DNA from 4 places in the Streptomyces sp. NBC_00250 genome. Region 1 is predicted to be linked to each of the others. Evidence: riboswitches for the same ligand, from Rfam matches in the RefSeq annotation. Region 1 holds a riboswitch; each other region holds the start of a gene.
What was found. Region 1 has a riboswitch for cyclic di-AMP ahead of OG259_RS01445 (LysM peptidoglycan-binding domain-containing protein). Riboswitches for the same ligand answer to the same signal wherever they lie in the genome.
Positions count from the first base shown of each region.

Region 2: it holds a riboswitch for cyclic di-AMP, as region 1 does, so the genes downstream of both, OG259_RS34795 (C40 family peptidase) here and OG259_RS01445 (LysM peptidoglycan-binding domain-containing protein) in region 1, are expected to answer to the same signal.
Region 3: it holds a riboswitch for cyclic di-AMP, as region 1 does, so the genes downstream of both, OG259_RS19925 (M23 family metallopeptidase) here and OG259_RS01445 (LysM peptidoglycan-binding domain-containing protein) in region 1, are expected to answer to the same signal.
Region 4: it holds a riboswitch for cyclic di-AMP, as region 1 does, so the genes downstream of both, OG259_RS07940 (LysM peptidoglycan-binding domain-containing M23 family metallopeptidase) here and OG259_RS01445 (LysM peptidoglycan-binding domain-containing protein) in region 1, are expected to answer to the same signal.

Region 1 covers NZ_CP108088.1:321,757-323,946, forward strand. Annotated here, with positions in the region: gene OG259_RS01440 (DUF6197 family protein) at 1-379, opposite strand, end outside; cyclic di-AMP (ydaO/yuaA leader) riboswitch at 722-905, shown strand; gene OG259_RS01445 (LysM peptidoglycan-binding domain-containing protein) at 910-1,782, shown strand; gene OG259_RS01450 (phosphoribosyltransferase family protein) at 1,776-2,190, opposite strand, start outside.
Region 2 covers NZ_CP108088.1:7,665,542-7,667,731, forward strand. Annotated here, with positions in the region: gene OG259_RS34790 (ATP-binding protein) at 1-437, shown strand, start outside; gene OG259_RS34795 (C40 family peptidase) at 514-990, opposite strand; cyclic di-AMP (ydaO/yuaA leader) riboswitch at 994-1,115, opposite strand; gene OG259_RS34800 (hypothetical protein) at 1,515-1,820, opposite strand; gene OG259_RS34805 (ATP-dependent Clp protease proteolytic subunit) at 1,828-2,190, opposite strand, start outside.
Region 3 covers NZ_CP108088.1:4,425,890-4,428,079, reverse strand. Annotated here, with positions in the region: partial or broken gene OG259_RS19930 (PP2C family protein-serine/threonine phosphatase) at 1-639, shown strand, start outside; cyclic di-AMP (ydaO/yuaA leader) riboswitch at 841-986, shown strand; gene OG259_RS19925 (M23 family metallopeptidase) at 998-2,161, shown strand.
Region 4 covers NZ_CP108088.1:1,773,752-1,775,941, reverse strand. Annotated here, with positions in the region: gene OG259_RS07945 (tyrosine-protein phosphatase) at 1-470, opposite strand, end outside; cyclic di-AMP (ydaO/yuaA leader) riboswitch at 859-1,018, shown strand; gene OG259_RS07940 (LysM peptidoglycan-binding domain-containing M23 family metallopeptidase) at 1,023-2,003, shown strand; gene OG259_RS07935 (SGNH/GDSL hydrolase family protein) at 2,169-2,190, shown strand, end outside.

The sequences.
Region 1 (2,190 bases):
GAGCGTCGCGCAGCTTGTACGGGGCGTTCTGCCAGCCCCACTCCTCCAGTACGAGGCGCGCATGGCCGAGGTGGACGGAGGGGCGCAGCTCGGGCCGGCCGATGCGGCGCCAGGCGTGCAGCCGGTCGGGCAGGACGGCGCCGATCCTGCCGGGTAGCCGGCGCTCGGCGGGGAGGGGCGGTGGGAGGGCTTCGAGCGCCTCGGCGACGAGCCGGTCCACCGGCACGGAGAGCAGGTCCCGCCAGCCCTCCGCGGCGGGTGCGGTCGTCGGCGGCTCGGCCCAGTCCGTGACGATCCGCTGCCAGGTGGCGCTCTCGTAGAGGACGGCGGCCTCACGGTCGAGGGCGTCGGGGTCGAGCAGGGAGGTGGGGGGCGACATCCGGGCGGCTCCTCGGTCGGGGTTACTCCATCTTTCAGGACGAATGTCGGTTTTGCGACTTATGCCCTTGAGTGCCCGTTGGGCCGAACGGGTCTTTATCACCCACTCCCCCATTAACAGAATTACCGTGCATATTCGGACATTGAGTACGTGGTGATGCGACTCACTTTCCCGGAGACTCCCGGGTGATCAGAATCCGCGCAGGCCCTGCGGGACAAGGAAGTTCGATGCCCCGGAGTCGCGGTCGATCTTGAATTCCATGAATTCGGTGATCCTTTCACCGACCCCTGGACTCAGATCCTCTTGTTCTCCGTCGCATTACTGGCCTACGGTCACCTCCATTCGAGCGGATCGCCGAATCCTGCCACCGCTCGAAATACCTCCCTTTCACCCGACGGCAGGAGCGGGGGACCCACGAATACGCCGGCCCGGATTCCGGGACGGCTCGGGGTGAAGCCGCGTGCGCGCGGCCGGACATCTCCAGTCCGAACCCGACAGCTCACCCCGAAGGCGCCGGAGAGGAATCCGTCATGCCTGCTCACGGTAAGCACCGCCGCCCCCGTCGCCGTTCCGTCTCCCGCGGACTCGCGCTGGTCGGTACGGGCGGAGCCGCCCTTGCCCTCCCGCTGCTCGCCCCCGCAGTGGCCGGTGCCGCGCCCGTTTCCGGAGCCCCGGAAATCGCCGTCAAGACCGTCGCCGCTCCGGTCGCCGCAACTGCCCTCACCAAGGCTCCCGCCGCCCCGGCCGCCGCGCGCACCTACACGGTCGTCAGTGGCGACTCGCTTTCCCTGATCGCCCAGAAGAAGGGAATTCAGGGCGGCTGGAAGGGCCTTTACCGGGCCAACAAGAGCGCCGTGGGTGACAATCCGTCACTTATTCACCCGGGCCTTGAACTGACGCTTCGTCGGGATGCCGTGAAGGCCGCCCCGGCACAGGCGAAGAAGGCTTCCACGACCGAACGGGCGAGCCGCTCCGAGCGCCGTACGGCCACCCCGGCCGTCGCCACCGGCACGGGTGCCTCCGCCGCCGCTCCCGCAGCCGCCGCGCCGGTCAAGGCCGCTCCCGTCGCCGCCACCCAGTACGCGAACAACCTCGACGGCTGGATCCGGCAGTCGCTGGACATCATGGCCCTGCGCGGCATCCCCGGTTCGTACGAGGGGATCCACCGCAACATCATGCGCGAGTCCTCCGGCAACCCCCAGGCCATCAACCTCTGGGACTCCAACGCCGTGGCCGGCACGCCCTCGAAGGGTCTGCTCCAGGTCATCGAGCCGACCTTCCTCGCCTATCACGTGCCCGGCACGTCGATGGACCTGTTCGACCCGGTCGCCAACATCACCGCCGCCTGCAACTACGCGGCCGACCGCTACGGCTCCATCGACAACGTCAACGGGGCCTACTGACCCCGGAAGTGCCCGGTGAACCAGGAGGTGGCGAGCTCCGCCACCTCCTCCAGGGCGCCCGGCTCCTCGAAGAGGTGCGTGGCGCCCTCCACGACCTCCAGCCTGCTCTCGCAGCGCAGCAGCGACTCGGCCCGCCGGTTGAGGTCCAGGACCAGCGCGTCCCTGCCTCCGACCACGAGGAGCGTCGGAGCCTTGACCCGGGCCAGGTGGTCGGCCGCGAGGTCCGGTCGGCCACCACGTGAGACCACGGCGGCCACGGTGGCCCCGGGGTCGCCCGCGGCCCACAGCGCGGCGGCCGCTCCCGTACTGGCGCCGAAGTAGCCGAGCGGGAGGCCGTCGCTCTCGGGCCGCTCGGCGAGCCACTCCGTGGCACGGGCGAGCCTGCCGGCGAGCAGCGGGGTGTCGAAG
Region 2 (2,190 bases), 7.3 Mb from region 1:
TGGCAGATCACCAGGAAGCATCCGTCACCCTGCCGAGCGATCCCGCCTCGGTCCCCACGGCCCGCCGGTACGTCGCGGACGTCCTCACCGGCTGGGGCCTCGACGATGCCGCGGAGATCGCGGACGCGATCCGTCTGATCGTCTCCGAACTCGCCACCAACGCCGTCCTGCACACCCTCGGCCAGTCGCCCACCTTCACGGTCGACGTGCGTCTGGAGCGGGAGGAACGGCTCCGCATCGGCGTCACCGACAGCCATCCGCGCCGGCCGCGGCGCCTCCCGGCGGCCGTCCAGCAGGACAACGGGCGGGGCATGGTCATCATTCGCGTCCTGGCGGCGGAGGCCGGGGGTCGGCTGTCCGTCGCACCGACCGACGACGGCGGCAAGACGGTCTGGATCACTCTTCCGTGGACGGTCGCCCCCGTGGCCAGCTGCTAGGGGTCTCCTGTCCTGTCGGTCAGGGGTACGGCGGCGCCACCGCACCCCTCACGGACGAACCGCTACCGCTGCCTGATCAGCGGACGCGGCCGTAGTAGACCTTCGACGACCAGATCCTGTCGAGCTTCACCCAGGAGCCCGTCTTGGGCGAGTGCCAGACCTTGCCGTTGCCGGCGTAGATGCCCACGTGGTAGACCCTCCCGCCGGAGTGGAAGAAGACCAGGTCCCCCTTCTGCCTGGTGGAGGCGGAGATGTGCCGGGTCTTGTTGTACTGCTGCTGCGCGGTGCGGGGCAGCGACTTGCCCGCCTTCTTGTACGCGTAGAGCGTCAGACCGGAGCAGTCGAACCTCGTGGGTCCGGTGCTCCCGTACCGGTACGGAGCTCCCTTCTTGGACGCGGCGACGCTCAGTGCCTTGTTCGCGTGCGTGGTGGCTGCCTGGGCCTCCGTCGCCGCACCGGGTGCGAACAACGTGCCGCCGACGGCGGCGAGGGTGAGAGCCGAGACGGCTCCGGCCCGGGACAGCAGGGACGGGACGTGCATCTGCGCGGTCATGCGCAACCCTTCGTCAGCCGCCTGCGAAGGATGACCTGTCGGGTTCGGGCTGGCGAAGATGCCCGGCCGCTGACGCGGCTTCACCCCAAGGGACGGCCCCGCTGCCGAAGCAGCGCGTACGTCCCGTAAAAATCGGGTCCTCCACTCCTGCCGATCCAATCCTGTCGACCAGACGTCCGGGACAGCGGCAGGACTCGGCGTCCGCCCGGACCGCCCCGCCGTGGTGGCGGGGGCTTGTCGTCGACAGGGATCTTGACCCACACCAAGGTCGAAATCCGAGCTGAAACGGCGATATGTGAGGCTCCTCACGACTGATCCGTTCGGGTGGACAGACAGCCTTTGTGATCTTCGGAGGTTTGGCCTATGAGCCTCGCACCAGCGGCGGAACGTCCCATTCCGCCAGATGCGTACATCTGTTGCGCAACTCGTCCGACACATTTGTCGACTCGTCAACTACGCCGAACGGGGGAGCGATTCTGCGGCGCGTGTCGGCCGTCCGGGCCTCGACACGACACGCGGAAATGTCAACTCGCCCGAGTTCGCGGGACGGTGACGCGGTGTGCTCTGCGCTCCCCGTCCAACACCCTGAGGGCGCGCGCCAACGTGTCCGCGTGCACCTCGCTCTCGCCCCGCATATGCATGAGTGTCAGGGCCTGGAGGAGCGCCTCCGCCCGCCCCACCAGGGCTTGTGCGGCGCGAAGTGCTCCATAGGTATGCGCGCCTCTGGATGGATTGATCTTCCCGAGGAGGTCGACGACTTCGAGGTAGGCGTCGACGAGTTCACCCTCGGCGCGTGTCAGCGCGGGCAGCGGCGGCAGCTCGGGGACCATGGTCGGCTCACCCCGCCGTGCCGCCGGCGCCCGAGCGCCGGTTCGTGATCACGTGGTCCACCAGGCCGTACGAGACCGCCGCCGACGCGTCCAGGACGGTGAGGCGGTCGAGGTCGGCGTCGATGCGCTCCCGGTCCTGCCCCGTGTGCTCGGTGAGCATCCCGGCCACCAGGGCGCGCAGCCGGAGGATCTCGCGGGCCTGGAGGTCGAGGTCGCTCAGCTGGCCCTGTACCGGCTCGTCCACGGTCGGCTGCTGGAGGGTGATCCGGGCGCCGGGCAGGACCATGCGCTTGCCCGGGGTGCCGGCGGCGAGCAGGACGGCGGCGGTGGACGCGGCCTGGCCGAGGCAGGTGGTCTCCACGTCGCAGTG
Region 3 (2,190 bases), 4.1 Mb from region 1:
CCATCGTCATCGGGGCGTTCCGGGAGGCGGCCGAGCAGGAGCGGACCCTGGAGGGCGTGGCGCAGCGCCTCGAACGGGCCCTCGCCCGGGAGGGCACCCGCCGGCACGGGCTCGACGCCTTCGAGGGGTTCACCACGGCCGTGCTGGCCGAGATCCCGCGCGGCGACGGGGGCGGCACCTTCGACGGTTTCGTACGGGTCGTCAACCGCGGGCATCCGCCCCCGCTGATGCTGTACGCGGACGGGCGTCTCGACACGCTGGAGCCGGGTGAGCCGGCGCTGCCGCTCGGCATGGGCGAGCTGGCGTCGTGGCCGGACCGGGCCGAGGCGCGGCCGTATCCGCCGGGCGCGACGCTGCTCTTCTACACCGACGGCCTCTCGGAGGCGCGGAACCCGGCGGGCGTCTTCTACGACCCGGGGGGGGCGGCTGGCGGGAGCGATCTTCCCGGGGCCCGAGGAACTGCTCGACGCCCTCGTGGACGACGTACGGCTGCACACGGGCGGCGGGTCGACGGACGACATGGCGCTGCTCGCGCTGAGCCGTCCGGCGGCGGGGCAGCCGGAGCGGCGGCGGACGATGCCGGTGGTGCCGCCGGGCGGGCCGGGAGCGCCGCGGGGCGAGCCCGGTCACCGGCCGTAGTCGCGAGGTGTCACTGCGATAACAATTGACATAACGTCAGATCGCGAGGGTTTCGGCACTCCTTGCTGAAGGGGGGTCAACTCGGGCCATTCCCCCTCAATTCAATGAATGATCAAGAGGAACAGCTTGGAATCGGCACCCCCTGTCTATTAACGTTCGATAACGCAGCGCGGTCGTCCCAGCCGTCGCAAGAGGCGGCACCGTGCGCACGCGCCGAATCCTGAAAAGGAACCGGGGAACCACTACTTGGGGTGAATCGGGCCCTTCGCACCTGTGCGACGAGCCCGTAGGAGACCTTCCTGCTCCGAACCCGTCAGCTAACCCGGTAGGCGAGAAGGAAGGAAAGGAGCGCGCCCCCGTGGCGTCCAACACTCCCGCACCCGAAGCCCCCTTCGATGCCTTCGGTGGTGGTGCGGGTCCTGCCGCCCCGGACACCGAGTGGAACCCCACCGAGGGCTCCCTCCGCGCCGAGAGCCGCTCCGGCGGCCGGCACCGTGTCGTCAAGCAGCGCTCCAACTTCGCCCGTTCCTCCACCGTCCTCGGTGTCGGTGTGATCGCGGCCGTCGGCGCCGGCGGCCTCGCCACCGCGCAGGAGAAGCCCCCGGTCGCCATTTCGCTCCCGGACCTTCCCGACCTCGCGGACCTCCACCTGCCGGACGCCCACGACCTCCCCGGTGTCGGTGACCTCCTCCCCGAGGAGTCCCACGAGACGGTCACCGCGGCCCGCGCCAACCCGAACCCGCTCACCGTCGCCACGTACGCCACCGCCGACGACGAACAGGGCACGAAGGCCACGCAGGTCACGCAGGCATCCCTGGTCAGCCGGGACGGTCAGGCCACCAAGGCCGCGACCGGCAACGCCGGCGAGGCCCTGCGCGCCCGCATCCTCCAGCAGGCCGAGCAGCAGCAGGCCTCCGCCGACGCCGCCGACAAGGCCGCGGCGGAGGAGGCGGCGGCCGAGAAGGCGGCCGCGGAGGCCGCGGCCAAGGCCGACGCCGCGGAGAAGGCGGCCGCCGAGGCGAAGGCCAAGGCCGAGGCGGAAGCCAAGGCGAAGGCGGAAGCCGAGGCCAAGGCGAAGGCCGAAGCGGCGGCCGAGGCCGAGCGCCTCGCCAAGCTCGCCGCGAGCTACACGCTGCCGCTCTCCTCGTACAGCCTCAGCGCCACCTACATGCAGTCCGGCTCGATGTGGTCCTCCGGCTACCACACCGGCCTCGACTTCGCCGCCCCCACCGGCACCCCGCTCAAGGCGGTCCACGGCGGCACCGTCAAGTCGGCCGGCTGGTCCGGCTCGTACGGCTACCGGGTCGTCCTGGAGCTGGAGGACGGCACCGAGATCTGGTACGCCCACATGTCGTCCATGACGGTCTCCGCTGGCCAGACCGTGGGCACCGGCGAGACGATCGGCCGCGTCGGCGCCACCGGCAACGTCACCGGCGCCCACCTCCACATGGAGGTCCACACGCCCGGCGGCTCCGGCCTCGACCCGGCGGAGTGGCTCCGCTCCAAGGGCCTCAGCCTCTGACACCGCCGCTCGTCCCCGTGACGTGACGG
Region 4 (2,190 bases), 1.5 Mb from region 1:
AGGCTGTCCTCCGCCATGGAGTGCAGGACCCGGCTGTGCTCCTCGGTCCGCTCGACAATCATCTTCCGGTACGAGTCGGACATTCGGGTCGCGGCCTTGCCGTCGCCGAGGAGCTCCCGCAGCTGCTCGATGTCGCCCTCGCGGACCAGCTTCCAGAACTCCTTGCCCGCGGCCGGATCGCTGAGCGGTATGTTCACGTTCCGCACGCCGGGGAGGTCCACGTCCTGGCCCTCGACCTTCCGGTCGACCAGGTTCCGGAAGTCGAAGACGGTGTGCAGTCCGAGCGAGTCGAGGAAGACGACGTCCTCCTCGGTGGCGTGGGCGAGGTGGCCGCTGCGGAAGAGGCGGCCGGGGTGCACGGCGCGCCCGTCCGTCGTCGGCAGGCCGCCCACGTCCCGGAAGTTGCGGACCTCGGCCAGCTCGGGTTCGTTCGCTTCGATGGGCGGGACCTGCGGCAGCTGCTGCGTCACGGATGCTCCTGATGGTCGACGTTCGGATGACCGATGCGCGATCGGTTCCACGGGCAATCATCCAGGTGGGGCCGCGATGGCGCACCCCCCTGGACGGGAATGGGGGATCTGTCCGAATTGAGGCGTTGTGTATAACGCGCCCTGTTTACGGGCGAGATGGGCCCGAGCGCGTGAGCAGGGTCATAGAAGTGACGGATCGTGGCCGTCGGCCCTGAGCAATTGCCGTACGGAAAAAGGAAATCGAGGGCCCGTCATCCACGGAGGGTGACCGGAATTCCGGGTGAAAGGCCGCACGGGGAAAGCCGTTGGAAATCATTGGCTTGTTCGCGCAGACCCCGCTCGTCTAGCGTCACCGTCAATCCGGTCGGACCGCCGAATCCTGCCACCGTCCGGAATTCCACTCATCCCATGCGTGGCAGGAGCGGGGGACCCAGGAAGTACGCCGGTCCCGCGACGCAGGACGGCTTGGGGTGAAGCCGCGTGAGAACGCGGCCGGGCATCTCCAGTCCGAACCCGACAGCTCACCTCGCAGGCGCCGGAGAGGAATTCGCCATGCCCGCGAAGGGTAAGCACCGCCGCATCAAGTCCAACCGCCTCACCCGCGGAATCGCCGCCGCCGGTACAGGAGGCGCCGTCGTCGCCCTCCCGCTCCTCGGTGCCACCGGCGCCCACGCCGCCGCCCCGGCCACCGCTCCCGGCCAGGCCGTCACCGCCGCCGCCCAGGTGAAGGCCCCCGCCTCCGCCAAGGCCGCGCCCGCCACCACGAAGGCCGCGCCGAAGACGTACTCCGTCGTGCGGGGCGACTACCTGTCGAAGATCGCCGCCGAGCACCACCTCACCGGTGGCTGGCAGAAGCTGTACGCGGACAACCGCCAGGTCGTCGGCGAGAACCCCTCGCTCATCCTGCCGGGCATGAAGCTCACCCTCGGCGCCAAGAGCACCGCCAAGGCCGCCGCGCCGAAGAGCACCGCCAAGGCCGCCGCCCCCAAGAGCACCGCGAAGGCCTCCACGAAGAGCTCCGCGAAGAACGGCGACACCGCGCGCGCCTCCCGGAGCAGCGAGCGCGCCGCCGCCCCGGCCGCGAGCACCCAGTCGTCCGGCTCCTCCTCGGCCGGCGCGACCTCCGCCTCCGGCTGGTTCGCCCCCGTCAGCGGCGGCATGTCCACCCCGTACCGCGCCGCGGGCTCGATGTGGTCCTCCGGCTACCACACCGGTGTCGACTTCATGGCCTCCACCGGCACCACGATCGTCGCGGTCGGCCCCGGCACCGTCTACTCCGCCGGCGACGGCGGCGCGTACGGCAACCAGGTCGTCATCCAGCACGCCGACGGCACCTTCTCGCAGTACGCCCACCTCTCCTCGATCTCCGTCTCCGCCGGCCAGACCGTGAGCGGCGGAGAGCAGATCGGTCTCTCCGGCGCGACCGGCAACGTCACCGGACCGCACCTGCACTTCGAGATGCGCACCGGGCCGGAGTACGGCTCCGACATCGACCCGATCTCCGCCCTGCGTTCGCACGGCGTGAGCATCTGACGCCCCGTCGTCACTCGGAGGCCCGGCACGCACGCGTGCCGGGCCTCCGGCGTGTTCCCGCTCTATTCCGGCTTGGCAAATTCTTTATCGGTGGCATATGTCACCCAGCGTCAACCCCTCCTTACGGTCGCGTAGGTCACATCCGAAAGGGAAAGATGTGCTCCCGTGGCAGACGATTCGAGATCAA